Regions from separate parts of the Paenibacillus sp. FSL L8-0494 genome, predicted to be linked through region 3. Evidence: riboswitches for the same ligand, from Rfam matches in the RefSeq annotation. Region 3 holds a riboswitch; each other region holds the start of a gene.

Region 1 (10,039 bases), 3.9 Mb from region 3:
AACATGCAGCTTTTTGTAAGTCTCCTGGTGGTACACCTCTTGGTATAGTGTTAGTCCATCCACCCCTGCTTGAAGAAGCTCTTTATATTCTGCAGTTGATAGAGGATTTATCTCAATACTGACGGAGGAAAAAAATTCTCTAAGTACAACTACACAATCCTTAATATATGAGACAGGATTCTCCCGGCGCGATTCACCAGTCAAAATGAGGATATGCCGCAGACCTGTAGCTGCAATCTTCTCAGCCTCCCTGCGAACCTCCTCCAAGGACAGCTTTTTACGCGGAAAATCATAAATGGAGCTGAAGCTGCAGTAGGTACAATGATTCACACAAAAATCGGCAAGATACATCGGTGTGAACATCTGCATCGAATAACCAAAATGTGCACGGGTCAGTCGCTGAGCAGCTTGCGCCATCTCCTCTAGCAGCGGCGTTGCTGCCGGAGAGAGCAATGCCAGCAAATCATTTTCGTTCAGCTTGTCTTTTCCAAGCGCCCGCTTAACGTCATCCTCCCGGAACTCCTTCCACAGCTGCTCATAAGGATACTGCTCCAAGCGGGCCAGTGTGTCAAAAAAGCTCATGCTAATCCTCCCTCCTTTGGTGAACCTATCAAATTCAGTTCAGAAATCCAGTCAACGGTGACGAAGCAAAAGCAACTTCTTCTACAGGACCGAGTCCTGCCAAATAAGCTTTGCGGCCAGCGGATATCGCCTCGCGGAACGCTTCCGCCATGACGAGCGGATTACGTGCCGTTGCGATAGCCGTATTAAGCAGAACAGCAGCGGCCCCCATCTCCATTGCTTCCGCCGCTTCCGAGGGCTTGCCAATTCCGGCATCTACAATAATCGGCAAATTCACTTCTTCAATAAGAATACGCACAAGCTCCTTGGTGCGCAGGCCGCGATTCGTCCCGATCGGCGCACCAAGCGGCATCACAGCAGCAGCACCGGCATCTCTCAGACGTAAAGCAGCCGAAAGGTCCGGACTCATATATGGCAGTACTACAAAACCCTCCGCCGCTAGAATCTCTGTAGCTCGTATGGTCTCCAGATTATCTGGAAGCAGGTATTTCTGATCATTGATCACTTCGATCTTCACCCAGTTCCCCAGTCCCGCAGCTCTTGCTAATCTCGCAATACGGACTGCCTCTTCCGCTGTACGCGCTCCTGAGGTATTAGGCAGAAGAGTCATGTGGCCGGGAATGTGGTTCATGATATTTTCTGCTCCACCTTCCGGGTCCACTCGGCGAAGCGCTACAGTAATCACCTGAGAACCAGAGCTTGCGATCACTTCGGGGATCAGAGCATTCCGGCTATATTTTCCGGTTCCGATAAATAATCTACTAGTTAATTCGATGCCTCCAATATGTAACGGGTCATGCATGAAATTACCTCCCTTTGGTTCTTATAAATTTCTCAAAATTCTATACCGCTCCATCTCAACCCCCACCAACAAAGTGCACCAGTTCCAAACGATCATCCTCGCTCAGAGCAGTACTTTCATAATTCTCCTTACTGACAATTTCTCCATTCAGCTCAATGATCATCAGACGACCCGACCACTCAGGAAGACTGATCAAATCAGCTATAGTTTGAATACCACCAGAACACTCTGCGGATTTCCCGTTAATCAACAGTCTCATTCTGAATCACCCCCTTCGCCTATGCTTTTACCTCCCGGCTATGAATGAACCGCCTTATGAATAGCTTTGGCGGCCTCATAAGGATCATCCGCTCCGCAAATTCCGGACATCACAGCAATTCCTGCCGCGCCTTGCCTAATGATCTGCGCCGCATTAGCGGGACCAATTCCGCCAATCGCAATTACAGGAATAGAGCTAGTCTTCACCGTTTCTGCAAGCAGCTCTAACCCACGTGCGGGCAGCCCTAGCTTGCTCGCCGAGGGAAATACATGGCCAAACAAGCAATAATCAGCTCCCTGCTCTGAAGCATTCGCCGCTTCTTCCGGAGAATGAACCGATCTCCCCAGCCAAAGCTGAGGTGCAATTCGCCGGGCTGTAAGCGGGCTCAGACTGTGCCCAGCCAACTGAACACCCGCGGCACCAGCTGCCAATGCTACATCGATCCGGTCATTGATTATCAGTTTGGTAGCGGGTATACCGGCAGCCAACAGCTCCTGTGCCGCAGAGAGCAGTTCGCGTGCTGGACATTGCTTCTCTCTTAAGTGAATATAATCGACCCATGTCTGCACCGTGACAGCCAGTTCAACAAATTGTCTCAACAGCTGCTTGCCGTCTGATATTAGATGGATCTCAGCTTGTACCACTCGCGATCTCCTCTCTCTCACTTCCCTGTAGGCCAGTAAAAAACAAAAAAACTGCCCCCGTAAGGAAGGCAGTCAGAATCTGTATATAGACGGTACTACAAATAGCCCGACAACAGAAATTCGTTCTCCACTTCCCTACGCTGGTCTTAACCAGATCAGGTTCAAAGGGTCCGGAAATCCATTCCGTCTCAGCCAATCGGCACCCCTAGTGACATAAATATACAATTTTGAAATACTAACGTGGTTTATAGTAACATATTTTTTTATTGAAATACACCCATTTATTCACATTAGCTGTACTAATCTAACCGTTTACTATCTCGCCACCATTTACATGAATAACCTGTCCAGTCACATAACTGGAATCGTCAGAGGCTAGATATACATAGGCTGGCGCCAGCTCCTCTGGTTGTCCAGGCCGTTTCATAGGCTGCGTGCCTCCAAACTCGCTAACCTGCTTCGCATCAAAGGTAGAGGGAATTAGCGGTGTCCAGATTGGACCTGGTGCTACACCGTTTACCCGTATGCCCTTCTCCGCCAGATTCGTGGACAAAGATCGTGTGAAACTCAGGATAGCTCCTTTAGTTGATGAATAGTCCAGCAGCTGCGGGCTTCCGCGATAAGCGGTAATTGAAGTTGTATTTATAATTGTAGATCCTGCTTTTAAATGAGGCATAGCTGCTTTTGTTAAATAGAACATCGCAAATATATTCGTACGGAAAGTACGCTCTAGCTGCTCGGAAGTAATATCCTCGATCTTAGCTTGCGGATGTTGCTCCGCCGCGTTATTGATGAGAATATCAAGCTTTCCTAAGCCCTCTACCGTCTGTTTAATAAGATCCTTACAGAATTTCTCGTCACCGATATCACCTGGAATTAGGATACATTTGCGGCCTTCCTGCTCGACCTGACGTTTAGTTTCCTCTGCATCTGAGTGTTCATTAAGATATGAAATGACCACATCAGCACCTTCTTTAGCAAAAAGCACAGCAACTGCACGCCCAATTCCGCTGTCTCCACCGGTAATCAACGCCGCCTTGTCTTGCAGTTTACCTGCTGCTTTATAATTTGCCGGCTCGTATTTGGGCAGCGGCGTCATTTCACTCTCAATCCCTGGCTGATGATGCTGCTCCTGTGGGGGTAAGGTTTTTGTAGCTTGTTTATTATTGCCTGACATCTTCCCTATCTCCTCTCGTTAAGCAAATTGATAGTTAACTGATCATCTTAGGATGGCACAACAATGCATGTTTATACGCTGGGTTTGTCATTTTCTTAAATCGCTTTACGAATCTTACTTACCACAATGCAAGTAGAAATAAACAACCGTGGATGTAAACTGCTGTAAGTGGAGAGGACTTCACTGCATACAAAAAGGCACAGCACCGCTGCTGTGCCTTGAATTGTTCACCCTAACTATTTCAAAGAAGAAACATGATTTTCTGCATTCACTTCATGTTCCAGTACCCACATAAAATAAAGAGCTTTAGCTGCTTTCTCCCGGGTCACTATGGCTTTAGGTTCTAGTTCTGTCCCATTGACCATTTGGCCTCTAGCAATCCCCACTTCAGATCTAATAAGCCCTAATTCATAAGCACTTTTCACTTTTGAAATTAAAAAAGGAGAAATGTCCGCCGTATCAACCAGCTGCTGCCAGGATACAAGTGGATAGTACATCGCTCCTCTAGCTCCTGGATCCAGATTGAAATCATAACCAGGATCTCCTAGCACTACTGCTGTGCCGTTATAATCAGTCATGTACTTAGGTTTATTAGCAAACTTTACTTGGTAAACATCATAGAGAATAGCACCCATCGTTTCACGTGACAGCTTACCTTTCGGATAATAGGCAAGATCTGATCTTTCCACTTTCATTAACTTAGAAATACTGCGTGTGAATTCAGCAACTGTCATCTCCGTATCTGGCTTAAAATTCCCTTGACGGTCTTTGCCCATTACTCCCAGCTGGATTAATTTTTCAATTTGATTGCGGTAATAAGCAGCTTCCCCGGTCGTCGTATCATTAGTTATTTCCGGAAAAACCTTATCCCAGTTGCCTGTTAGTGCCGCATGCTTAACGTTCCCTTTAAGATAAGCAGTAATGGAGGCAGCAGTAGAATCGCCAGTAGCACCTTTCTCTACAAGCTCCGTAACAATCATCCGCGAAAATTGTTTGGCGAGCGCTTCTTTAAAATGAGTCCCATCGATTTTCTTTGAAGGATGCCCGTTAGCGTAACTTCCGTCATTTGTTTTGCCTGGAGTTTCTCCGGCTTCAATTGACATGAAGAGGGCTGTTATCGCTTCTACTCCGATCTCGTTATAATATTTCAGACTTTCCGAGTTAAGGTCAATAAGTGTAACTCCAGATTCATCTGCAACCCGTTTAAGAATATCTACAAACTTTCTTGATTTAAAAGAATTCTCATAGATATATCCCGGACTTGCATTCCCTTTAATTCTGGACATTGGCGTTACCAGTACTGGTATCATGCCCCGGGCTTGGATCGCAGGGAGATAAACTTCTTTAAGGTAGTTTTCATACATTGCCTCAGTCGAACCTCTGCCGTAACGTCTGAACTCATCTGCACTCTCATCATTGTGTCCGAATTGAATAAACACATAATCCCCAATGCTGCCACTCAGTAAAATGTCGTTAAGTCGACCTTCTGTATAGGCATTTTTAAACGAGCGTCCTCCCATGGAATAGTTAGTTACACGCACTTTATGTTGATTAAACATACTGCCAATAATCTGGCCCCAACCACTCATTGGCGCTTCGTCGAAGGTGTAGGACTTGACCGTGGAATCTCCAAGTATAAATAAATTCGGAAGAGCTCCAGCCGCTCTATGCTGTGGCAAAATCGGTTCCAGTAGGATCTCCTCAATCCCCACAGCTGTGTTCACTTTGTTCGGTTCGATCTCAATATCTATATGGTCACGGCCGTTTACATACGTATAAGTCCACTCTCTCCCTTTAGCTACAGCCGTATGCTTGACAGGTACAAGCTTTGCCGCGTCCCAATGTCCACTTTTCAACAAGCGGCTGGTCTGCATTCCTGATACTGATACGATCCCATCCTCTTCGTCAGAAGTCGTTTTTACATATACGTTGTAGGTTCCAGGGGGCGCATCTATTCGAAACGCCATACCGTAGTTGTTATAATTATCTTTCTCAGATTTAGGTTCAGCCAAAAAATTAGGTTCTGTGATGAAAAAACCTGTTCCATCGGATGTAATTGAATCGGTATGCACTTCTCTAGCGGGTAAAGCGTTGGTCTCTTGGACAAAACCATAACCTAATGATGAGTCATACAATTGCGCACCGCGATTAGGATCATACCTAACGGATTGATACCCTGTTTTAACTTGGTTTGTAAAATTGAACTTGTATGCGTTTGCAATTTGAATTGGAGGTTGCCCCTCTACCCCATCTTTAATAAGGGCTGCCTCTGTTATACCGTGAGTAAGAGTCAATGAAGCCATAAGTAAAGAAGATAAGATTAGTATATCCCTACACAGCTTTCTCACTTCATTACACTTCCTTCCGTTTCTCGAAGTACTTACCTAGGTTTCTCCATTATCCCTTTTCTCTAAAGTGATTCAAATGATGATTTCATTCTTTTTTTTGACCTTTTGTAACGTAAAACTTGGAATTGATCAACGGCTCACACTGCAAAACGGTCATATGTATAGGTATCCTTGATATAATTAAGAACATCCCTATTGATCCTAAGGAGGAGAACTCCTATCGCTTACAAAGTCAGCTTTCCGAACATTATAAGTACACTGCAGCTGATCGGTGTTCATTATCGTGTAGCAGAATCTGGGTGGGCATACCCTGATCATCATCACAAAATCTTCGAACTATTGTATTGCTACGATGGCAACTCCCATCAATATGTAGAAGGAAGCTCCATCGCCTTTGGTAAAGGGGATTGGTTAATCATTCCGCCTGGCTTACGTCATTATGTAGTTAATTCAGGCCTGAGCAACTATATTTACCTCTCCTTTCATTTCGATATTGACGATTTAAAGTTTCGTGAATGGTTTCAATCTCAGGCTGTACAGAAATGGAATAACCAACAAATGCAGCGTTCGGGATTAAATCACCAGTTGGAACATTTGGATGAATTTATTAAGAACAATATTCTCGCCACGACGGCATCCACTGGATTTCCCGAGGAAATTGAAGAAATGATCCTTGTAAAAGAAAGGCTTCGTTTGCAAGCGATCATTCTGATGATTTTGACTGAACTCATTGATGTACAGCTCTCGAATTCAGAGAATTCCAACACAGCGAGACAAGCAAACTCTTTGTACGAGGTGGAAACTGCTCATCAGATCGAAAAATATATTGCAGCCAATATTCATTTACCGGAGCTCACGGTTAATTTGATTGCTGAGCAGCTTTGCTTAAGTCGGGTGCAGTGCCATAAGTTGTTTACAAAGGTGTATAAGATATCTCCTAGGCAGTACATAACTAACCTAAGATTAAAGAAGTCAAAACATTTACTGCTTCATACCGATTTAAAAATACAGATGATTTCTGAACAACTCGGGTTTGCTTCCCAGAGCCACTTCAGCCGACAATTCAAGCGATGGACGGGTGTTTCTCCCTTAAACTACCGGCCGAAATCTTATACTAATCCTATCAGGGATTAACGTTTATGAAGATAAATCACCGGAACATACGAAAAACCCGCTCTCCATTACGGAGGCGGGTATAATTCGCTGTAAGTTAAACTATGTCGTTAAACACCATGAAGAATACCATCAATAGCAATGACACCGTAAGCAGTGCACTAAGTGTGCGCAATTTGCCAGTCTCTGCGCTAACGTCGCGGTTCTCACGAATTCCAGCTGCTGCAAGACGCAAAGGCTTGCTCATAATACCGCCAAGCGCAAACATCGCTAGCAGTAACACAACAACAATAATCATCCACGCTACTGAATAATCACCTTTGGTCATCATATAACCGCCTGTAAGGAGTTGGATCACCAATCCATACTGCGCAAAACGATTAAATCCGGTTACGGCACTTAAAGTTCCTTCTTTCGCCCCAGACGACAGTTTCTCTGCACGTCCTAGAATGAAGGGTAGCACAAGGTAGAAGCCAAGTGCCAAGGTTCCGATCATATGTAAGAAAAACAAAACGTTCCAATCCATAACATATCTCCTCCGATTTAACTGTGATAATAGTTACATTTAATTATACCCATTATTGCTTAAGAAGAAAAGGAAACCCCCATTTTAAGTAAACAAAATGGGGGTTTCTTCATACCTCTGTCACAATCTATACAGTTATTACAGCTGTTACGCTACGCACGGACTCAGCAGACTTATCCAAAGCCGCTTTTTCCTCAGCTGTAAGCTCCAGTTCAAAAATCTTCTCGATACCATTGGCACCAAGTAACGCCGGAACACCCATGAACAGGTTATCATAGCCATATTCTCCTTCGAGCAAGGCGATAACCGGAATGATCCGTTTTTTGTCCTTCAAGATAGCTTCCGCCATCTGAACTAAAGAAGCCGCTGGTGCATAATAAGCACTACCATTTCCTAAGAGGTTAACAATCTCTCCGCCACCCACACGTGTACGTTGCACAATCTCATCAATACGCTCCGCAGATATCAATGTATCAATTGGAATGCCACCGACACTGGAATACCTTACAAGGGGTACCATATCGTCGCCATGTCCGCCTAATACGAAACCACGTACATCTTCAACGGATACCTTCAGCTCTTGTGCAATAAACGTGTTATAGCGGGCTGTATCCAGCACTCCGGATTGTCCAATTACGCGACTCTTCGGAAAACCCAGCGCATTAAATGCTGCATAGGTCATAGCGTCAACTGGATTGCTCAGAATGATTACAATGGAATCTGGTGCTACACGTTTTATGTTCTCGCATACCGACTTCACAATACCTGCATTGGTGTTCACGAGATCATCGCGACTCATTCCAGGTTTACGGGCAATCCCTGCAGTGATGATTACAATATCTGAATCCGCAGCATCTTCATAGCTTGAGGTTCCTGTAATTTGACTGTCAAATTTCTGTACAGGACCTGCTTCCAGCATATCTAGTGCCTTCCCCTTGGTAGTGTTCTCCATTTGTGGGATATCAAGCAGCACAACGTCACCAAGCTCCTTTTGAGCAAGCATAAGAGCTGTAGTAGCACCAGTAAAACCGGCACCTACAACTGTAATTTTATAACGTTTGATTGCCAAGGATTCTCCTCCTAGAACGGTGTCGGTATAGCTTGTATTAGCTAAACTTCAATATATTCAGTTGGTTGAGCCAGTCTCTTAGAGGTGATTAATAATCTCGTCGGCAAATGCAGAGCATTTCAGTTCAGTTGCGCCTTCCATCAGGCGGGCAAAGTCATAAGTCACGGTCTTGTTATTAATAGCTGTTTCCATACCTTTATAAATCAGATCTGCTGCTTCCTGCCAGCCCAGATGCTCCAGCAACATTACACCGGACAGAATCACGGAACCAGGGTTCACAACATCTTTGTCCGCATATTTAGGTGCGGTGCCATGAGTGGCTTCAAAAATCGCATGTCCAGAAATATAGTTAATGTTCGCTCCAGGAGCGATACCGATACCGCCGATTTGCGCAGCAAGCGCGTCAGACAGGTAGTCCCCGTTCAGGTTCAAGGTAGCAATAACATCAAAATCAGTCGGACGAGTCAGAACTTGTTGCAATGCGATATCCGCAATGGCATCCTTGATGATGATTTTGCCTGCAGCTTCAGCATCCTTCTGAGCAGCATTGGCAGCAGCTTCACCTTCACGTTCTTTAATCACATCATATTGATTCCAAGTGAAGACCTTACCTCCGAACTCTTGCTCAGCAACTTCATAACCCCAGTTTTTGAAGGCACCTTCAGTGAACTTCATGATGTTTCCTTTGTGCACAAGCGTTACGCTCTTGCGTCCGTGTTTGATCGCATATTCAATCGCAGCGCGCACCAAACGTTTCGAACCTTCGGAGGATACTGGTTTGATACCAATACCAGAAGTTTCAGGGAAACGGATTTTGTTAACTCCCATCTCTTTTTGCAGGAATTCGATGACTTTCTTCACTTCAGCAGAACCTTCTTGATATTCAATCCCTGCATAAATATCCTCCGTATTCTCACGGAAAATAACCATATCCACCAGCTCAGGACGTTTAACAGGAGAAGGAACCCCTTCGAAATAACGAACTGGACGCAGACATACGTACAAATCCAACTCTTGACGCAAAGCTACGTTCAATGAACGAATACCGCCTCCGATTGGAGTCGTAAGCGGACCTTTAATAGCTACAAAATATTCACGGATTGCCTCCAATGTATCATTTGGCAGCCATTCGCCATATGTATTGAAGGCTTTTTCGCCAGCAAAAACTTCGTACCAAGCGATTTGCTTTGTGCCGCCATAAGCTTTAGTTACTGCTGCATCAAGTACGCGTTTGGAAGCCTTCCAAATATCACGGCCTGTGCCGTCACCCTCGATAAAAGGAATGATTGGATGATTAGGAACCTGCAGTTTACCATCTTTAATTGTGATTTGTTCGCCTTCTGTTGGCAGATCGAATTTTTCTAGTTTCAACATTTGAGTGTATTCCTCCTAAAGTTTTGTGGGATTTAATTTCTCATGGACAAGCCTCGAACAAAACTCTCTACGTATGAATATGCATTATTGCATATATTCTAGGGTTCATTCTACTAAACTTTAGGAGCAGCCTGCAAGGCTGCCC
Region 2 (10,039 bases), 3.2 Mb from region 3:
TGTAGCAGGTTTTGTGGGTATATCCGTCTCGCGAGCCGTTCATTTATTTAAAGAAGCCTTTGGGACCAGTATTATTAAATATGTAAACGATGTCCGACTGGAAATGGCCAGAGAACGGATAACCTTCAGTCCCATGCCGCTGGAGCAAGTAGCAGAAACTTGTGGTTTTGCGAACTATACCTATTTTCACCGCGTCTTCCGAAGCCGTTTTGGTATGTCACCAAGAGAATATCGTGTGCACAGCAGAGAACAGGTGTAAATGAAGAAACATGAGAATGAAATTATTCTTTTACAGCCGAAATGATCAGGAACATCGGTCTACGCTCCTCATCCTTCATCCATGGATCATTACTCATTTCTTCTGAAGGCTTTGGTTCTTTAACCGCTTTAATAGTAAAGCCAGCTTCAATCAGGTCATTAAAGTAGGTGGAAATCGTGCGATGGTATTTAATCACATTTTCTGTTAAGAATTTAGTTTCACGAAGTCCTTCTGATTGATAATGATCTACGGGCCAATGCAGGCGGTTACCTTGTTCATCGGTATACCAGTCTTGCTCTTCCCGTGAAGTAAAGATAGGATGCTCCACTGAAAAAATAAAACTCCCACCAGGCTTAAGAAACGCATGGACTTTGCGGCAGATGGCTGTAAAAGATTCAATATAGTGGAAAGCCAATGAACTGAGGACCACATCAAATTGCTCGCTCGTAAAATCAATGTCCTCAATCGGCAGCTGGATATAAGTTATAGCAGGATCGTTCGTTTTTTCACGCGCCTGTTGCAGCATTTTTTCAGAGATATCCACACCTATAACTGAACTCGCCTGCTGCTCACGGGCATATAGGCAATGCCAGCCGAAGCCGCAGCCTAGATCAAGCACACTTTTATTATGTAAGTCTGGAAGAAGCGCCTTTAATACATGCCATTCTCCTGCTGCTGCAAGCCCTCCGATAGATCGAGGCATTTGTTGGTAAGCTGAGAAGAAATTCGAATCGTCATATTTATTTTGTTTCATCTGGGATACATCTCCTATATATTATTTCTTCAATTACTATACGCTGAGCGACGTCCTCTTATCAAATAGCCAATAAAAAAGGAGCATCATCTTGGAAGATCTGCCCCTTATATCTATTCTTATTCAATTGTTCCTGCTTGCTTGGTGTTAACCGTACATGCTGTGAAATGGCTCCATAATCACTATTCGATCTACGACTTTGTGCTGCGCACCAGGCTCCGGAGCGCTCTGCCTTACGCAAGGCTTTTTGTGTCTTGGTTCGTGCCATGTGACACCACTCTCCTATTCATGGGTGAATGATTATTGATCTTACATCTATAAGACAACTTCATTTTAACATATTCCAGACTATGAGCGAAGCAAGAATTCCGTTACACTTAGAGCAAAGCTAGTATTCTATCTTATCTAAATAGATGCGGAGGTTTAAAGGATGAATTACCAGGTTTTGTATGAAGGTGCTTTTGCTATGTTAAAGGTCCAACTAAATCCCGGTGAAAGCGTAAAGGCTGAAATGGGCGCAATGGTCGCGATGTCACCTAACGTAGAATTAAAAGGAACCGTGGATGGTGGTTTAATGCGCGGTCTCGGGAGAATGCTGAGCGGTGAGAAATTCTTCTTTCAAGAACTTAGAGCGACCCGTGGTCAAAGTGAGGTATTGCTGTCACCTGGCTCACTCGGCGATATTCAGGCGATAGAATTAGACGGATCGTATAAACTGTTAGTTCAAAAAGACGGATTTCTCGCCGGAACTGAAGGCATTCAAGTAAATACCAAAATGCAGAATTTAACCAGAGGGCTCTTCTCCGGTGAAGGCTTCTTCATTGTAGAAATCAGTGGCAGAGGAACGGTGTTCCTGTCTTCCTTCGGTGCTATCCATGCGATTAATTTAGGACCTGGTGAAGAAATGATTATCGATAACGGACACCTCGTAGCATGGCCAGATTATATGGACTATAAGGTAGAAAAGGCAGCCTCTGGCTGGCTAAACAGCATAACCAGTGGTGAAGCACTTGTCTGCCGCTTCCGTGGAGAAGGTGTAATTCTCGTTCAGAGCCGTAACCCTGGCAGCTTCGGAACGTGGATCAAATCCTTTGTACCTACTCGAAGCTAGACTTCCAAAAACGCAGTAATCAAAAAAGACACAGGCTTGGAGAAAGCCTGTGTCTTTAGGTTAGAAAGCGATCTTAGGAGACTGCTTTATCTGCTTCTGCTTTTGCTTTTTTGCAGCCTGTACGTTTACATGTTCCATAAGTACCCTTGAAATCAAGGCGGTGATCCGTGACGTTAAAGCCATATTCACGTTCCACTCTTCTCTCCAGCTCCACAAGCCAGTCATCCTTAATTTCCTCCAACCGACCGCATACGCTGCATATCAAATGATGATGCATATGCGAATGATCGTTCCCGCGCAAATCGTAACGGGCAACTCCGTCTCCGAAGTTCATCTTCTCTACAATGTGTAGCTCACATAAAAGCTCAAGTGTACGGTATACCGTTGCCAGGCCCAGATGTGGATAGCTGTTCTTAACAAGCATATATACTTCTTCTACGCTTAGATGATCCTTCTCATTGTCGAGCAGAACGTTCACTATAGCTTCACGCTGAGGCGTTAATTTATATTTTTGCGCCGCAAACAATTGACTGATATTTGATATTTGATCCATTTGGTCTCCTACCTTCCCGGAACGATTTAACATCCGTACCCTCTGAGACGCTCCTATTTATGCAGTTTGGACAAACCATAAATAGTAATCGTTACGATATAATCATAACAAAATTAACCACGAATGAAAAGAGCCTGACATCATTATATCATTTCATGCCACTTATCCAAAGTACTACACCCCAATCTGGCCCATATTTCTATTAAAATCTACTTTTTCGTGAAATAATACAGATTAGACCGCAACCTTTCCATAATTTACAACGTTAAAGGAGTGACAAAGGCTAAGGAGCCTATCCATACAACGAGGTGAAAAGACATGAACATGAAAAAAAGCACACTAGCAGCGATCACAACCGTAGCCATTTTCTCCTTTTCTTTGGGTGGTCAGATGTTTGCAGCTGGGAACACCTTTAAGGATATTGATAACATAAACGGCAAAGAAAAAATCATTTCTTTAAAAAATCAAGGGTTAATTAAAGGTGTCAGCGAATCTCAATTTCTCCCTGGCTCTAAGGTAACTACAGCCCAAGGGATTCAGTTTATCTCCGGCGGTCTCCAGCTTAGCCTCGCGGCCATTGATTTTAACAAAGCTCCTGTTGCCAGCGGCTTGTTCACAAAAGTAAAAGACAAAGCCTGGTACGCTGAAGCCTTTATCAATGCTTATTACAATGAAGTTAAGCTTCCTAAAGACATTGATCCTAACCTCATTATGACCAAAGAGCAATTCACTAACTATCTAGTGCAAGCGATCGAAGGCGTTGGCAATCTGCCGATGATCAATATCGTTCCAGTAGATATCGCTGATGAAGCTTCTCTGACTCCTGCGTATCAAGGCAGTATTCAGCGCTCCCTGAAATACAAGATCAATAGCCTGGATGCTAACGGAAAGTTTAATCCAAAAAGCGAACTCACCCGCGCCGAAGCAGCGATTATGCTCTACAACGCTTTGGAATTTCTGAAAACTGGAGTATAAGCCAAATTCCAGATACTCTTCTCATTTGAATAATCTACACATGAAAAAGCAGCTCCGGATGATTCCCGAGCTGCTTTTTCGTGTATATTGTCTTTCTACTCTTCTTCACCATTCAGTCTGTTCAGAAATTGCAGAGCCCGGGGATTCTTCGGATGCTCCAGCACTTCTTGCGGAGTCCCTTGCTCTAAGATATGACCACCATCCATCAAAATGATCCGGTCCGCTACATCGGCGGCAAATTTCATCTCGTGGGTCACAATCACCATAGTCATACCTTCTGCCGCTAATTGTTTGATAACCTTAAGCACTTCCCCTACCAGCTCAGGATCGAGCGCCGAAGTGGGCTCATCAAACAATAACACTTCTGGATCTACTGCCATAGCCCGGGCGATGGCCACTCTCTGCTGCTGTCCACCTGACAGCTGATGTGGATAGTTATCAGCTTTATCTGCCAAACCCACCTTAGCCAGCAGCTGAAGCCCCCGCTTGCGCGCTTCTTCCTTGGATCGTTTCAGGACAGTTACCTGTCCCTCCATCACATTGCCAAGCGCAGTCATATGCGGAAATAAATTATACGATTGAAAGACCATCCCTGTTTTCTGACGAAGGGCCAATACGGAATTCTGAGGAATTTTCTTATGATCTGTAAAATTGATGGTGATATCACTGAGCGACAGGCTGCCTTGATCCGGGATTTCCAACAGATTAAAACAGCGCAGCAGTGTAGTCTTCCCGGAGCCAGATGGCCCAATAATGACAAGTACCTTTCCATGCTCCATTTTCAGATCAATACCCTTTAACACTTGGAGTGCGCCGAAGGATTTATGCAAATTAATGATTTCAATCACAAGTATCTCTCCTTTAGGTCGCAGAGTAACGATCGAGTCGTTTCTCCAAGTAATTTTGCAGCGCCGACAGCACAGAACAGAACACTAAATAAAACAATCCTGCTTCGGAGTATACCAGCAGAGGCTCATAAGTGGTAGAGGCTACCTGCTGTGCGGTTCTAAACATCTCCGTATAGGTGATGATCGCTGCAAGCGAAGTATCTTTAACCAAGCTAATAAAGGAATTGGACAACGGCGGTACAGAAACGCGCGCAGCTTGTGGCAGAATTACGCGGCGCAGAGCCTGCCCACGAGTCATCCCGACTGAGAAGGCAGCTTCCCATTGGCCTTTATGTATCGACAGGATAGCAGCGCGTACGATTTCCGATGAATAAGCCCCTACGCTAAGGGTAAATCCAATGGTGGCGGCAATGAAGGGGTCGAGTACAATACCAACAGCCGGCAAACCATAAAATATAATAAATAGCTGCACTAACAATGGGGTTCCTCGAATAACCCACACATAAAAACGGGCGATTAGCTTCGGAATTACCCACGGTGAAAGACGTGCCAGCGCGGTTAGGATCGCCAAAATCAATCCAAGCACAAAGGAAAGTAGCGCCAACGGAATGGTAAAAGCCACCCCGGCTTTTAGCAGGGGTAGCAGTGTGTCTAAGAAAATTTGTATTTTGCGGTCATCCATTATTCAGACATCCTTTTTAGCTTCCAGGCTTAATTAGCCTTGCTAGCCTTGTATTATTTTGAAACGTCAGCTCCAAAGTATTTCTCGGAAATTTTCAAGTACGTTCCATCACTCTTCATCTCTGTAATCGCATCACTGACCGCTTTCACCAGCTCATCATTACCTTTCAGGAATACCGCGGCACTTTGTGATCCTTCAGGAATCTCATCAACCACTTTAATTTTTGCATCTGGTTTTTGTTTTTTCAGATCCAGATAAGACAAGCCATCATTCACAGTTGCATCAATACGTCCCGAAGTCAGCAGGTCCATCGCTTGATTGAAACCGTCCGTAGCTACGATTTCAGCACCGTTCTCACGAGCGATGTCGGATAAGTTACTTGTCAGGGATTGTCCGGCTTTTTTACCCTTAAGATCGGCAAAGGTCTTAATATCCTCATTGTCTTCGCTCACAATCAATACTGCTTTGGATACGATATAGGGTTCAGAGAAATCATATTTCACTTTGCGATCTTCGTTAATGGAAACTTCATTAAAGATTACATCAAACCGTTTCGCATCCATTCCAGCGAAAATACCATCCCACTGAGTTTCAAAAAATTCAGCTTTAACACCTAAACGCTTTGCTACTTCTTCAGCAATTTCCACGTCAAAACCAGTCAATTTCCCCGCAGTGTCATGATAAGTAAAAGGCGCATAAGTCCCTTCTGTACCTATCCGCAATTTGCCGCTGGCTTTCACAGCCTCCAAACTGTTTTGCGCTGAAGATGCTGCTCCACCATTCGTTCCAGCTGTAGGTTCAGCAGCCGTATTGGTATTCGAATTATTGCCGCAAGCCGCTACAAGGACCACGGTTAACGCCAATATAATAGTTAAACTCCATTTTTTCATTATTAAATCCCCTCTCTCTATCCGGTTTTTTTCCGGTAAATTGAATAGTACACTGCCATCACATGATCGTCAATACTTTTTTCCGATTATATACATCGGAATTATAATATTAACTAGATTCCTACCTATATCTTACCCAATCTTGGATTAATCCTTCACTTCTTTCTCTCTTTACTTCTCAGAAAGATATGGTATATTTATAAACAAATTAATATGGACCTGTTATTTCACTAGGGGAGTCGGCCGACTGAGACGGAGCTTCAAGCTCCGGACCCTTGGAACCTGATCTGGATCATACCAGCGGAGGGAAGTGGAGCAGAATTTTCATCAAGCATGTTAAGTGTTATTATGCAGAATGAACTTTTTGACCCATTCATTTCCTCTGGAAATGGATGGGTCTTTATTTGTTTAGGCGCTCCACAAAAATTTTAGGAGGTTAGATCATCACGACCATTTTATCTATTCAAGGCCTAACCTACTCTTTTCCGGAATCTGAGCACCCCCCTGTATTCGCAGATCTATCTATGGATATCAGGCAAGGGGAATTCGTCTCCGTAGTAGGTGCTAGCGGATGCGGGAAAAGTACATTTTTCAAAACGATTGCCGGTTTACTCGAACCTACTCACGGAAAAATAAAACTCTCTACGCACCCGTCAACCGCTAGTCGTTTAGGTCAGATCGCTTATATGCCTCAGCAGGATTTATTGCTGCCTTGGAGGACAGTGCTCGACAACTGCCTTTTGCCTTGGGAGATCAAGCCCAGATTCAATAAACAAGAAACGATCACTCAGATTCGGGAAATGTTGACCCGCTTCGGCTTAGCAGATGTAGAGAAGGCTTATCCCCATGAACTTTCGGGTGGAATGAAACAGCGAGTCGCATTTCTGCGCACCTTAGTGGCTGGAGGCGGAACTGGTCTGATGCTGCTGGATGAGCCCTTTGGCGCTCTCGATGCCATGACCAAACGCGAGATACACCGTTGGCTGTTGGAGTTATGGGGTGAATTGAATCAGACGATTATGCTCATCACTCATGATCTGGAAGAAGCACTATTGCTCAGTGACCGGATTTATTTATTATCTGGCGGTGCGCACAGCGAATTACAGGAGATCGTTGTGGATCTACCAAGGCCAAGACATTATAAGATGAACTATGAACCCCGGTTTATAGCACTGCGGGCAGAGCTGGAGCGGAGATTACATGCGACCTATACCTTTTAAAAAACATCTAGACAATTATGGTCCCTTCGTTCTTCTGGTACTGCTCATTCTTGTAATCTGGGAGTCAGCTGTTCGCCTTCACATGATTCCAGCCTTTATTCTCCCTGCACCTTCATCTATTGGCTTCGCATTGATCGAGCACAGGCAATTATTATTCGGACAGCATTTATTGGCAACGTTACAGGAGATACTGGTGGGTTTTGTCCTTTCTGTTATTTGTGGTGTATTGCTGGGCACTGGAATGTTCCTGTATCGCCCCATAGAAAAGGCCATCTATCCCTTTCTTATCATTAGCCAGACGATCCCATTAATTGCGCTATCCCCCATTTTTATTATGTGGTTCGGATATTCGCTGTGGAGCAAAGTGGCTGTGGTGTTTTTGACGGCTTTTTTTCCAGTCGTAGTGAGTACATATGATGGACTTCGTACAAGTGGCCAGACTTACAAGGACTTATTATTAACATTTGGTGCAAACCGCTGGCAGCTGCTTGTCAAAACCCAAATTCCACTGGCGTTGCCTGCTTTTTTCTCTGGCTTAAAGCTGTCCATTGTATACTGCGTCATCGGAGCTACTATCGGGGAATGGCTCGGCGGCAGTAAAGGACTCGGTTACTTCAGCCGCAGAATGGCCGGAAATATGCAGAGCGATGAAATGTTCGCGGCTGTATTTCTGCTGTCCGCGCTTGGTGTGGTGCTTTTTCTGGCGATAGCTTTACTCGAACAATTATTTTTAAAGAAAAGAGGATCAAACCAATGAATCATTTAAAATCCCCACAACGAGGACTTATTTCTGTATTTCTAGTATGCACACTTTTGCTCTTAAGCAGCTGCGGGAAGGCAGACAAGATAAATAACAACTCCCAAACCGATCCCTCCAATACCGAAAATAAGCAGTCACACAAGCTGACGATTATGCTTGATTGGTATCCCAATGCCGTTCATTCCTTTCTATACGCTGCGCAACAACAAGGTTTTTTCCAAGAGGAAGGTTTGGATGTCGAGATCAAAATGCCTGCGGACAGCAATGATTCCCTAAAGCTTGTTGCAGCGAATCAAATTGATCTAGCGCTCAGTTATCAGCCTCAGGTACTTATGGCACGCGGCGAGAAAATCCCTGTACGTTCGATTGCAGCAATCGTGCGGCATCCACTGAATCATCTGATGGTTCCTCAGGCTGGCAGTATTCATAGTCCAAAAGAGCTCGCGGGAAAACAAATCGGCTATTCCTCCATTCCGCTCTATGAAGCGATGATTCGGACAATGATCCAGAGTGATGGAGGCGATCCTTCATCCGCCAAGCTGATTGACGTAGGTTTTGACCTCATCCCTGCGATCTCTACTGGACAAGTAGACGCAATAATGGGCGGGTTCATCAACCATGAACAACTAATCCTTGAAAAAGAGGGACATCCGGTCACTTCGCTTAATCCAACGGATTACGGAGTACCTGACTATTATGAGCTTGTGCTGGTGGCCAGCGAACAAGGATTGCAAAATTCTGAAGCCTACTTTAAAAAATTTCTAAATGCCATTACAAAAGGACAGGAATTTGTGGAGCAGAATCCTGAACAAGCCCTGGATTTACTGGTTGCACATGAAGATGCAACTTCACCGCTCGACAAGGAGATTGAGAAAAAAAGTCTTGAGATTCTGCTGCCGCTGATGAATGCTGGCGATCAATCTTTTGGATATCAAGACCCGACATCTTGGGAAAAGGTTCAGCTGTGGTTATCCACCAACAATCTTCTACCAGAGGATATTAAAGCACAGGAAGCTTTTATCAATCTGTAATGTTTAGTTAGTTGTTCATACAAGCTTGAGGAGGAATTATGATGAGTTATTTAGCCAAAGTACGGGAATCCAACCCGTTGATCCACAACATCACTAATATTGTGGTAGCCAATTTCTCAGCCAACGGTCTGTTGGCGCTTGGCGCCTCTCCCTTTATGGCAGATGCCCACGAAGAAGTGATCGACATAGCCGCTATGTCGTCTGCTGTAGTTCTAAATATCGGCACACTCAATGACTACGCTATTCAATCTATGTTGCTCGCTGGTAAATCCGCTAATAAACACGGGGTTCCCCTAGTGCTTGACCCGGTTGGTGCAGGCGCAACTTCTTATCGGACCGCTGTCACTCAAAAGCTAGTGAATGAGATGCAAATCACCGCACTGCGGGGGAATGTGGCTGAAGTCGCTAATGTCATTGGAGAGAGTTGGTCCATTAAAGGGGTGGATGCTGGCGAAGGTGAAGGCGATGTAGTCCTTTTGGCTGAAGCTGCTGCGAGGAAGTTAAGCTGTGTGGTCATCATAACTGGAAAAGACGATGTGATCACGAATGGAAAAAACACCTATATTGCCAGCAACGGTCACCCTATTCTCACGAAGGTTACAGGAACTGGCTGCTTGCTCAGCGCTGTTGTGGGGGCATTTCTCGCGGTAAGTGGCGGTGCCTCGTTGGAGGCCGCAGTGGAAGCCCTCTCCTTCTATGGAGTAGCAGCTGAAATCGCCGCTGAACTAACAACTGGTCAAGGGCCGGGAAGCTTTCAGGTTGAGTTTCTAAATCAACTGACATGGGTCACACCAGAAGTCTTCCTAGAAAGATCCAGCATCAAACAGCTCAGTTAATGACCCTCAAAGGAGTGAATTCGATGATTATATCCAAAGCTCTAACCATTGCCGGCTCCGATAGCGGCGGTGGTGCTGGCATTCAGGCCGATCTAAAAACCTTTCAGGAGCTTTCTGTCT
Region 3 (10,039 bases):
TAAGATTGCGCGATTTTTTGAAATGAGTATTGAAGATATTTTCATTTACGAGGAGGAGCTGGGTAATGAAAACGGCAAGTAAATGGGTGCTCTTAACAATTGCAGGTGCTATTATGGTTTATATGGGTGGATTTATTTTAACTGACGAGAAGCTAAAAGGAATTTCCGGTTTGCTCATTGGTGTGGGTTCAGTCCTTGCAGTGCTTGGAGTAGGAAATATGGGGTATTCGTTATGGCTTAATAAGCCTCAGAACAAAGTAAAAAATGATGAGAAAGTTAGAATGAGTAAAATTGAGGCTAATGACGAACGGAAAATAAGAATAAGAGAAAAAGCCGGTTGGAAAACTAATATTGTTAACTTTTACATCCTAATGGCTCTAACTGTTGTATTTAGTTTAATGGGAGTAGATCAAACTGTAGTCACTGTGTTATGTGGTGTTTTTGTTTTTCAAATCTCCTTAGGAATCTTCCTGTTTAATTATTATGCTAAGAGAATGTAATTGGAGTGACGTAACATCAATTAGACCATTTGAAAATATTTTTTTAGGAGAGAATGACATGGAAGTATTTGCAGAATATTTAGCGCAAATTGATAACCCGCAACATCGGGAAAGAATGGAAGAAGTTTTGACTTGGGTAGCCAGAAAATTCACTGATTTAAAGCCAAAAGTTGCGTGGAATCAGCCTATGTTTACCGATCACGATACTTTTATTATTGGCTTTAGTGTATCCAAACATCATTTGGCGGTTGCCCCTGAAATTGCAGGAATTAATCGTTTTTCTGATGAAATTGTGCAGGCAGGTTATGATCACACCAAGCAGTTGTTACGCATCCGGTGGGAAAGTCCAGTTGATTTCTCATTACTTGAAAAAATGATCGAGTTTAATATTTTGGATAAGGCAGACTGTTCAACTTTTTGGCGGAAATAAAACGTATTATTTAGCGTTCAATTCATTTTAAGCAAATTTATATGTGGAAGCACCGTAGGACAAGTCACTTTAATACGTGATTTGTCTTTTTTATTTGAATTCTCAGCACAAAATATTCAATATTTTGGAAGGTGGATGGAATGTTGAAAGCGAATTTATACACGTTAGTTCAACCTGTTATGCGGAGACAATCCTAGGAGGCTAAGACTATGACTCGGTGCTGGAACGCTCTAAGCCACTAGTATTCCTGAACGCGGAAACGTTTAAGAGGTCAGGGTATTGCTGCGATTCTAGATGTCAGAAGAAAATGTATTACGCATTTGCAACTGCAAGTGTCGTAAACGCAACCTCAATCATATAGCATAGACTCCATTGTTTTTCTATAATTAAGGCAAGATATAGCAAAGGAGAGCAAGCAAATGTCTTTCAGTGAAAAATTGTTGCAACTTAGAAAAGAAAAAGGTTATTCCCAGGAAGTGCTGGCCGAAAAACTGTGCACAACCAGACAGGCAGTCAGCAAGTGGGAAAACGGACAGGGGTACCCCGAAACCGAAAAATTGCTAATGATTGGAAACCTGTTCGAGGTGTCCATTGATTATTTGCTAAAGGAGGGCGAGGTAAAGGGCGGCGTTGAAGAGCGTGGGTATTATGTCAGCCAAGAGATGGCGGAAGGGTATTTGATTCATCAGCGAAAGTCATCCAATCGCATTGCGACAGGTGTGTGCCTTCTAATTATGTCTTTTTTGCCGTATTTGATGCTTCGGAAGGAACAAGTCATTTATTCTTTTCTTATTATCATTTTGTTGGCGGCAGCGGGTGTCGTTGTTCTTGTGTCCGCCATACTGAAAGACGAGGAAAGGTACCATGTGCTGGATAAAGAGGCTCTTATGCTGGATCAAGGTTATGTGAAGCAATTAACAGAACGTTTGAATAGATTGAAGAGTAGGTACGCAGCTGTGATCATTGTGGGTGCTGGCATGTTGGCGGTAGGTGGAATGGGCTTTTTGCTAGAGAGAAAGGGGATCTCCAAAGGCGTGTTAATTCCTTATTATCCTATTTGCGTCATTTTGATTACTATAGGCACATATGTAATTATTCGAACATCTACTTTGTTGTCCTCCTATAGTCTGCTGATCTACAATGAGAAGCATATTAATCGGAGGAATGACGGCTTTTGGAGAAAAATAAGAAAAAAGTTGGCAGAATAATAAGTTAGGCTCTTGAATCAATGTATAATATTTGGCAGATGTCTATTGTTAACAATATATAACGAATCCTGATTAAGAAAGCAAATAAGTTAAGGAATATTATGTTAATGGGGAACTTTAGTTCAATGAAACAGCGAAAGTCTAGGATTTTATTTTCTCGTCCATTGCTGTCGCTGTTTCAATTTCTAGGGTCAGTTTAAAACTTATTTTATGAAGTCAGACGGTATAACAATTAGAAGAGCAGCGTGGAATGGAGAGCCTATAAGACGCTAAAGAGTTTGATGATACTAAATTCATACAACAAGATTAATCTATGGGGCTATCGCGGAGATAATAAACAATGCAAGGAGAGAACCTATGAAAAAATTAAGGACAATCATAGTTCCGTTATTCTTAATCTTTTTATTGGGATGTAGTGATGAGGAAATTAGCGATAATTCAAAAAAAGAATATAGCAAAGCTGAACAATTTATTACCGATATGGGCTATCTGATCATTAGTAATGAAGGAATTGTTTCTGAATATTTATTAGATAAAAAACTGCTGACGGAAATGCCATACATACAATATTGGAGTGTTCAAAGTGTTGATCCAATCGATTATATAGGTAAGGAAATAACTACAAGTAAGTTAATCGTTAAAAACCACCCCTTAGATAATGAGAAGGATAATACAAAAAAACAAACCCTGATTTTTCTGCTAGAAGCAGACGATGAAGTGATAGGAGGCTATAGTTTTCCTGATTTCGATGAATTACATATGGGTTGGGTTTACACCATTGATGGAAAAACACTCGAAGAATTGACCGGAGAAGCTTTCCCGAAATGGTCTAAGGAGTGGAATTTAAGATATAAATAAAGGTTTGGGAGTATTTATAAAGGAGCAGATATGAAAAAACTAATCCTAGTACTTGTAGCTGTGGTTATTATTTCGAATGCGATATGGAGTTATTTATATTTCAATAAAGAGGTCGAAACAAATTTAAACACTGGTGTTCAAGTATATACGCTTAAGGGTACAGGGGATACATGGGATGTTTTAGATTACAAAATAATAATTTCATCTAGCAAAATTTTACGGGGACATGGGAAGTTAGTGTTCAAGGGAGACCCAAGCGCTTTAGTGAATAGTAGCTATTATAAGTATGAAGTCAATGAAAAAAACACTAATAATAAGGATGAAACAGTTCTTGTAAATGAAGCTAGGTCAACGGATGGACCCGTTTCAATATTAAGTAACACTGATATCGGGTCTATAACAGGTCCGTATTCGTATGACGAATTAAATAAAAATAGACAAAATTATGAAAACACCACTTTATCTATTACATGGAATGATAATGAAGGGGAGATTCATTCCGAAACAATAAGTTTAGATATTGAGAGTGAAATTTCTCTTAAGGATGATCTTTAAGGGTGATAAGTCCAAGAGACTAAGATTGAATCTCTACGGACTGAAGGAAGATCGTCTACGCCCCAAAAGCCTGCCGGTATTTCACAGGAGACATGCCTTCAAACCTTCTGAACACTTTAATAAAATAGCTGGATTGGGCAAAACCGGACTGAGTCGCAACCTGAGCAATGGAGAGTCCTGTGGAAACCAGTAAAAGCTTGGCTTTAGCCAGCCGACAATCGGTTAAATAACGGTTTGGAGTTTTGCCCATAACCACCCGGAACAGCCTTAGAAAATGATAGCTGCTGTACCCGGTCAATCTTGCCATCGATTCCAGAGACCAAGGGCTGGCACATTCGACATGAATGATATCTGCAGCACTCCGGATGGACTGTCTAACCTCGTGCGGTACTGAGCCGTGAAGCGGCTCGGAGTTCTGCAGCAATTTAACTAGAAGCTCATACAGCAGAGCAGATAGTCTTGGCTCGCTACGGGTCACGTAGGAAGCGCTCAGTAGGTACATTTCCTCGAATAGCTCGTCCAGCTTAGCATCCAAATCAAAAGTGAACAGGTATGCACGGGACTGGTCCACTTCCTCTAATAAGGGGAGGACGATTTCAATATTAAAATGAACCCATCGGACATCCCAAGGCTCGCCTGGGTCAGAGCCGTATTGCTGATAAGCCCCTTTTGGGTACAGAAAACCTCGTCCTCTACTCATCGGAATACGTTCGCCCTCATGGAATACATAACCCTCCCCACCAAAGATCAAATGCAGGTTATAACTCCCCAGAAACCCTTCGCTTCTTCTCTCTGTATGTTGTGGAAAGTGAGTGTAATGTCCCAAAAATTCAGGATAACAGACATATTTTGAAAAAGCCGGTGTCGGCAAATACCATTGTTTCTTCATGTTTGGCAGCACCCATTTCTGTAGCGCAACAGAGCGCAAGTTGGATTAAGGCAATAAACGCAAGATTGTTATATGATAGCAATATTTTGTTATATAAGACCTCTTATCATTGATACTACAATAGAATTATAAAATATTGAAAGCATATTTTTAATACTTTGGAGGTAATGATGAAGAAACCTGTCGCAACTGAAAAATTCGAGCTTGGCGTTTGTTATTATCCGGAGCACTGGCCAGAAAACATGTGGGAGGACGATTATCGCCGGATGCGTGAACTCGGCTTTACGATCATTCGGATGGGGGAGTTTGCTTGGTCTATTTTTGAACCCACAGAAGGGGAGTTTCAGTTCGGGCTCTTTGATCGGGCGATTGATCTAGCACATAAATATGGTCTTCAGGTTGTACTTGGTACTCCGACGGCAACGCCTCCAGCTTGGTTGACTGATAAATATCCAGAAGTATTAAATGTAACCTACGAAGGTGTTACACTTCAGCATGGCATGCGCCGCCATTATAATTACAGCAGTCCTAAATACCGGGAACTGTGTGCACGTATTGCAGAACAAATGGCTGAACATTACGGCAATCATCCGGGTGTAGTTGGCTGGCAAATTGATAATGAGCTCAACTGTGAGATCAGTGAATTTTATTCGGAGAGTGACCATAAGGCCTTCCGGGAATGGCTACAGCAGAAATATGTTACGCTTGAGCATTTGAACGAGGCATGGGGAGCTGTTTTTTGGAATCAAAGCTATAGTGACTGGTCTCAGGTCTATCTTCCACGTCCGACTCCAGTACCGAAGCAACCCAATCCTCATCAGGCATTGGATGAAAAACGGTTTATTTCGGACAATACAATTTCTTTTGCCAAAAACCAAGCGGATATCATTCGTAAACTTGCCCCTAAGCAATGGGTAACCACGAACGGTCTGTTCGGTCATCTCGATAGCCATGAAATGACGGATGAACTGCTGGATTTCTTCAGCTATGATTCCTATCCTCAGTTCTCTACTATTTTTTATGACCCGAATGAGCGGAATCCGCTGAATGATAGAGGCTGGGGACTGTCATTATCTGTTGTTCGTTCGATATCCCCGAATTTCTGCATTATGGAGCAGCAGTCAGGCCCGGGTGGCTGGGTGAACCGGATGGATATGCCTTCTCCAAAGCCCGGGCAGATGCGGTTATGGACTTATCAGTCGATCGCTCATGGGGCAGATATGGTGTTATATTTCCGCTGGCGGACAGCTACGATGGGCAATGAAATTTATTGGCATGGAATCAATGACTATCATAATCAGCCTAACCGGAGAGTGCGGGAAGCGGGGCAGATCGGTCAGGAGCTGGCAGCAGCAGGTCAAGCGTTTATCGGTACTCATAATCAGGCTAACGTTGCTATTGTTCGTGATTATGACAATGAGTGGGATGGAGAATACGATGTTTGGCATGGCCCGTTTATGTGGAAGAGCAATAAGGAGTGGTACAAGGCTCTTCAGCGGAAGCATATCCCGAATGACGTGCTCTATCTGCGCAAAAAAACAACGCTGGAGGAGCTTGCAAGGTACGACGTGCTTATCTATCCTCACCCAGCGATTATGACAGATGAGACAGCGTCTCTGCTGGATGAATATGTTCAACAAGGCGGCAAACTGATCTTCGGCTGTAGAACTGGCTATAAGGATGAGCGCGGTCAATGTTATATGCGTCCTTTCCCAGGTACTGCTAAGGATCTATGCGGGATCACAGTTGAAGAATTCACAATGGTTAAGGGCAGTCGTCAGCCAACAACAATTAGCTGGTCGGGCGCGACCGAAGTCGTTACAGGAGCAGATGACTTTAATGATATTCTCAAAATAGAGGAAGCTTCGGTTGAAGTGATGGCGGTTTACGCCTCTGATTATTATGCGGGAAAACCGGCGGTAACTAGAAATCGTCGCGGCAAGGGTGAGGTTTGGTATTACGGAGCCGTATTTAACGAACAGGCAGCGGCTGAGATCATAAAATTAATTGATCTACAATCGCCAGCAAATTGGCTGGAGCTCCCAGAAGAGGTAGAGCTGCAAGTCCGTACCGGAGCTTCTTCCAGTTATGCTTTTTTGCTTAATTATAGTGAGACTCCTGTCACGATCCATCTTCATGAGACCAAAACAGATTTACTGAGCGGCACAACATTGTCGGGCGAGGTGCTTCTGGAAGGATTTGGGGTATTGGTGTTATACTAACGTACACATTGATCTCACATTTGAGTAGATTTGGATAATTCTCTCTTTTCGGTTATACTTTGAAGTAGCAATTATAGTCACGGGAGCTTGGTGGGACCAGGCTGAGAGGATAGTTATAACTATCGACCGTCAAACCTGATCTGGATAATGCCAGCGGAGGAAATGGAGCTCTATTTCTATTTGTCTACTCTAAGGCCGCATCTTATACAGATGTGGCCTTTTCTATGTGTGGGGAGTAGACCGTCTCCGCTTGATCAAATCACCTTATAGGAGGAATTGAGATGACAAGCGAATTGAACAACGATCCAATCAATCTATCAGCTTTTCCAGCAAGTCAAAAAGTCTATGTAAAGGGTTCACGGTCTGATATTCAGGTCCCTATGCGGGAGATCTCACTTAGTCCAACTGCGGGCATAGACGGCGAAGAGGAGAATGCCCCAATTCATGTCTATGACACAAGTGGGGCTTACACGGATGCTAATATTCATACTGATATTCGTCAGGGGTTAGAGCCCAATCGTCTAAGCTGGATTGAGGAACGAGGGGATGTGGAAGCGTACGAAGGAAGAACCGTGAAGCCTGAAGATAACGGGAATGCAACGGGAAAAGCTGTGGCGGAAGTGTTTCCAGCGCTCCATAGAAAACCTTTGCGAGCGAAAAAGGGGCGTAATGTCTCTCAAATGCATTATGCACGCAAAGGGATTATTACTTCGGAAATGGAATACGTTGCGATTCGTGAGAATGTGACACCGGAATTTGTAAGAGATGAAGTAGCCCGCGGCCGCGCCATCATTCCAGCGAATATCAATCATCCAGAGAGTGAACCAATGATTATTGGGCGTAATTTTTTGGTAAAGATCAATGCCAATATTGGAAACTCCGCAGTATCCTCATCCATAGAGGAAGAGGTGGAGAAAATGAGATGGGCTACCCGCTGGGGTGCAGACAATATAATGGATCTCTCCACAGGTAAAAACATCCATACGACACGCGAGTGGATCATCCGTAATTCTCCTGTTCCTATTGGAACGGTGCCTATTTATCAAGCTTTGGAAAAAGTGAATGGGAAAGCGGAAGATTTAACGTGGGAAGTATACCGTGATACGCTCATTGAGCAAGCGGAGCAAGGGGTGGACTATTTTACCATTCATGCGGGAGTTCTGCTTCGTTATATCCCGTTGACGGCACAACGTATGACAGGTATTGTTTCAAGAGGTGGCTCCATTATGGCGGCATGGTGTCTTGCGCATCATCAAGAGAACTTTTTATATACACATTTTGAAGAGATATGTGAAATCATGAAGCTGTACGATGTTTCTTTTTCCCTAGGCGATGGATTACGTCCGGGTTCGATTGCTGATGCGAATGATGAAGCACAATTTGCCGAGTTAGAGACGTTAGGTGAATTAACAGCTATGGCTTGGAGTCATGATGTACAGGTGATGGTAGAGGGTCCAGGACATGTGCCGATGCACTTGATTAAAGAGAATATGGATAAGCAACTTGAAACTTGCAACGAAGCCCCTTTTTATACGTTAGGTCCACTGACTACAGATATTGCGCCGGGGTATGATCATATTACCTCTGCTATAGGTGCAGCGATGATTGGTTGGTTCGGTACAGCAATGTTATGTTACGTAACTCCGAAGGAGCATCTTGGCCTGCCTAATAAGGAAGATGTACGTGTAGGGGTCATTACTTATAAAATAGCGGCACATGCCGCAGATTTGGCGAAAGGGCATAAAGGAGCACAAGACCGGGATAACGCTCTTTCGAAAGCCCGTTTTGAATTTCGTTGGCGTGATCAATTTCATTTATCGTTAGATCCTGAGCGAGCGCTCGAATATCATGATGAGACATTGCCTGCGGAAGGCGCTAAAACAGCTCATTTCTGTTCCATGTGCGGGCCGAAATTTTGCAGTATGAAGATCTCTCATAATATCCGTAATTCGACGAGAATTGAATCAGGAATGCAAGAGAAGGCAGAAGAGTTTCTCCAAGGCGGGAGCCTCATTTATAGATAACTTTTTCTGCTAAAAAGAAATATCTAAAAGAAGTCGTCATTGGCGGCTTCTTCTTTTATACTTTGAATAGATAGGAGTTGATGAAATGGAAGCGATTCGTTCAGAGGAAGCCATTTTAGAGGATTTAAGTAATAGTTTCTATCATTTTTTTGGATTGAAAGTCCTTCATGCTACCCCAATAAAACGTGGCTGGTTAAATCTTAAATGGAAAATCACAACGGATTCAGGGCAATTTCTACTTAAACAATACAACAAAAAAAGATATAAATTGTATAACCCAGAAGAGCTGAACTTTGCCTTTTCTCAACAGAAAAGATTGTATCTACAGGGGCTCCCATGTCCCGGATTGTTGGCTTATAACAATAATGTTTTACTGGAATCAGATCAGGGAGAAACGTTTATGGCAATGGAATATTGTGAAGGCCGTGTCATAGAGCCGGGTAAGATTAATATCCATCAAATGTTTGATTTGGGTCGTGCCACAGGTAAAATGCATCGTTTATTAAATGATGGGACCATTAGTTTGAAAAGAACCCCACAATTTATTCCACAAAGCCCTGAGGAACGTTTAGAACATTGGAATGTACTCCTACAACAATCAAAGGAAATGGGTAAAACCTCACTTATCACTGACCTAGAGATACAACTAAGAGCGACTGAAGAAATAGATCCGGAAATATTCGAAGGACTTGAAGCTGGATGGGCACATCGTGATTTATGGGTTGATAATCTTTTATTTCAAGATAGCCAATTGTCTGCAATTCTAGATTTTGATCGGTTCAAATATGATTATCCGCAGCTAGATGTAGCGCGAGCAGTGATGTCATGTGCTCTAGATGAAGATTTAGATGGAGCACTAGCCTCAGCATTTATTGACGGATATCGTGAGGAACGAACGGTGGAGCAGGGGGATTTAACAAAATCATTGCAGTTGTTGTGGTATATGGAAAGCCCGTGGTGGATTAATGCCGCGATGGACAAACATAGTGTACCTCCAAAACGTTTTGCAAAAGAAATGAATTGGCTGGCTAAGAACCTGAACAATTTACCTGCTATCTTAGGGAACTTATAGTGAAAACGATTGAATTATAGCCTAAAAGATGCATTGACCAGCCAAAGTTTGGCGCCTATAATCTTAACAAGGAAAATCCACCACATATAGAGCTATTTGTAAACGCATTCAATGAGCTTTTTCCTTATTTATCATGGAAGGAGGAGATCAAAACTATCAAGTATTTCTTTTTTTCTCATTTTTGCAAACGTTTGCACCACACGATAAGCATAAAAATCGTAGCTGCACTAAAAATTATGAGGAGGTTATTTACTTGGTATCCAAACAATCCAGGCGTTATA

What was found. A riboswitch is a leader RNA that binds a small molecule or an ion and turns the genes downstream of it on or off. The one in region 3 is predicted to bind thiamine pyrophosphate.
Region 1: it holds a riboswitch for thiamine pyrophosphate, as region 3 does, so the genes downstream of both, NYE35_RS09850 (thiamine phosphate synthase) here and thiC (phosphomethylpyrimidine synthase ThiC) in region 3, are expected to answer to the same signal.
Region 2: it holds a riboswitch for thiamine pyrophosphate, as region 3 does, so the genes downstream of both, NYE35_RS13175 (ABC transporter ATP-binding protein) here and thiC (phosphomethylpyrimidine synthase ThiC) in region 3, are expected to answer to the same signal.

The regions. Positions count from the first base shown of each region.
Region 1 covers NZ_JBBOPQ010000001.1:2,208,090-2,218,128, reverse strand. The annotation lists gene thiH (2-iminoacetate synthase ThiH) at 1-582, opposite strand, end outside; gene NYE35_RS09860 (thiazole synthase) at 617-1,384, opposite strand; gene thiS (sulfur carrier protein ThiS) at 1,440-1,643, opposite strand; gene NYE35_RS09850 (thiamine phosphate synthase) at 1,682-2,287, opposite strand; TPP riboswitch at 2,403-2,504, opposite strand; gene NYE35_RS09845 (SDR family oxidoreductase) at 2,592-3,464, opposite strand; gene NYE35_RS09840 (GDSL-type esterase/lipase family protein) at 3,701-5,812, opposite strand; gene NYE35_RS09835 (AraC family transcriptional regulator) at 6,008-6,946, shown strand; gene NYE35_RS09830 (hypothetical protein) at 7,023-7,451, opposite strand; gene mdh (malate dehydrogenase) at 7,579-8,520, opposite strand; gene icd (NADP-dependent isocitrate dehydrogenase) at 8,599-9,894, opposite strand.
Region 2 covers NZ_JBBOPQ010000001.1:2,938,313-2,948,351, reverse strand. The annotation lists gene NYE35_RS13220 (AraC family transcriptional regulator) at 1-259, shown strand, start outside; gene NYE35_RS13215 (class I SAM-dependent methyltransferase) at 282-1,013, opposite strand; gene NYE35_RS13210 (hypothetical protein) at 1,075-1,281, opposite strand; gene NYE35_RS13205 (TIGR00266 family protein) at 1,444-2,124, shown strand; gene NYE35_RS13200 (Fur family transcriptional regulator) at 2,198-2,677, opposite strand; gene NYE35_RS13195 (S-layer homology domain-containing protein) at 2,996-3,652, shown strand; gene NYE35_RS13190 (amino acid ABC transporter ATP-binding protein) at 3,748-4,500, opposite strand; gene NYE35_RS13185 (amino acid ABC transporter permease) at 4,514-5,182, opposite strand; gene NYE35_RS13180 (amino acid ABC transporter substrate-binding protein) at 5,236-6,072, opposite strand; TPP riboswitch at 6,295-6,398, shown strand; gene NYE35_RS13175 (ABC transporter ATP-binding protein) at 6,597-7,292, shown strand; gene NYE35_RS13170 (ABC transporter permease) at 7,273-8,049, shown strand; gene NYE35_RS13165 (ABC transporter substrate-binding protein) at 8,046-9,083, shown strand; gene thiM (hydroxyethylthiazole kinase) at 9,125-9,919, shown strand; gene thiD (bifunctional hydroxymethylpyrimidine kinase/phosphomethylpyrimidine kinase) at 9,943-10,039, shown strand, end outside.
Region 3 covers NZ_JBBOPQ010000001.1:6,149,461-6,159,499, reverse strand. The annotation lists gene NYE35_RS27745 (helix-turn-helix transcriptional regulator) at 1-82, shown strand, start outside; gene NYE35_RS27740 (hypothetical protein) at 66-500, shown strand; gene NYE35_RS27735 (iron chaperone) at 559-930, shown strand; gene NYE35_RS27730 (helix-turn-helix domain-containing protein) at 1,350-2,138, shown strand; gene NYE35_RS27725 (hypothetical protein) at 2,496-2,996, shown strand; gene NYE35_RS27720 (hypothetical protein) at 3,027-3,551, shown strand; gene NYE35_RS27715 (helix-turn-helix transcriptional regulator) at 3,607-4,440, opposite strand; gene NYE35_RS27710 (beta-galactosidase) at 4,611-6,662, shown strand; TPP riboswitch at 6,732-6,841, shown strand; gene thiC (phosphomethylpyrimidine synthase ThiC) at 6,944-8,686, shown strand; gene NYE35_RS27700 (phosphotransferase) at 8,772-9,758, shown strand; gene NYE35_RS27695 (alpha-amylase family glycosyl hydrolase) at 10,012-10,039, shown strand, end outside.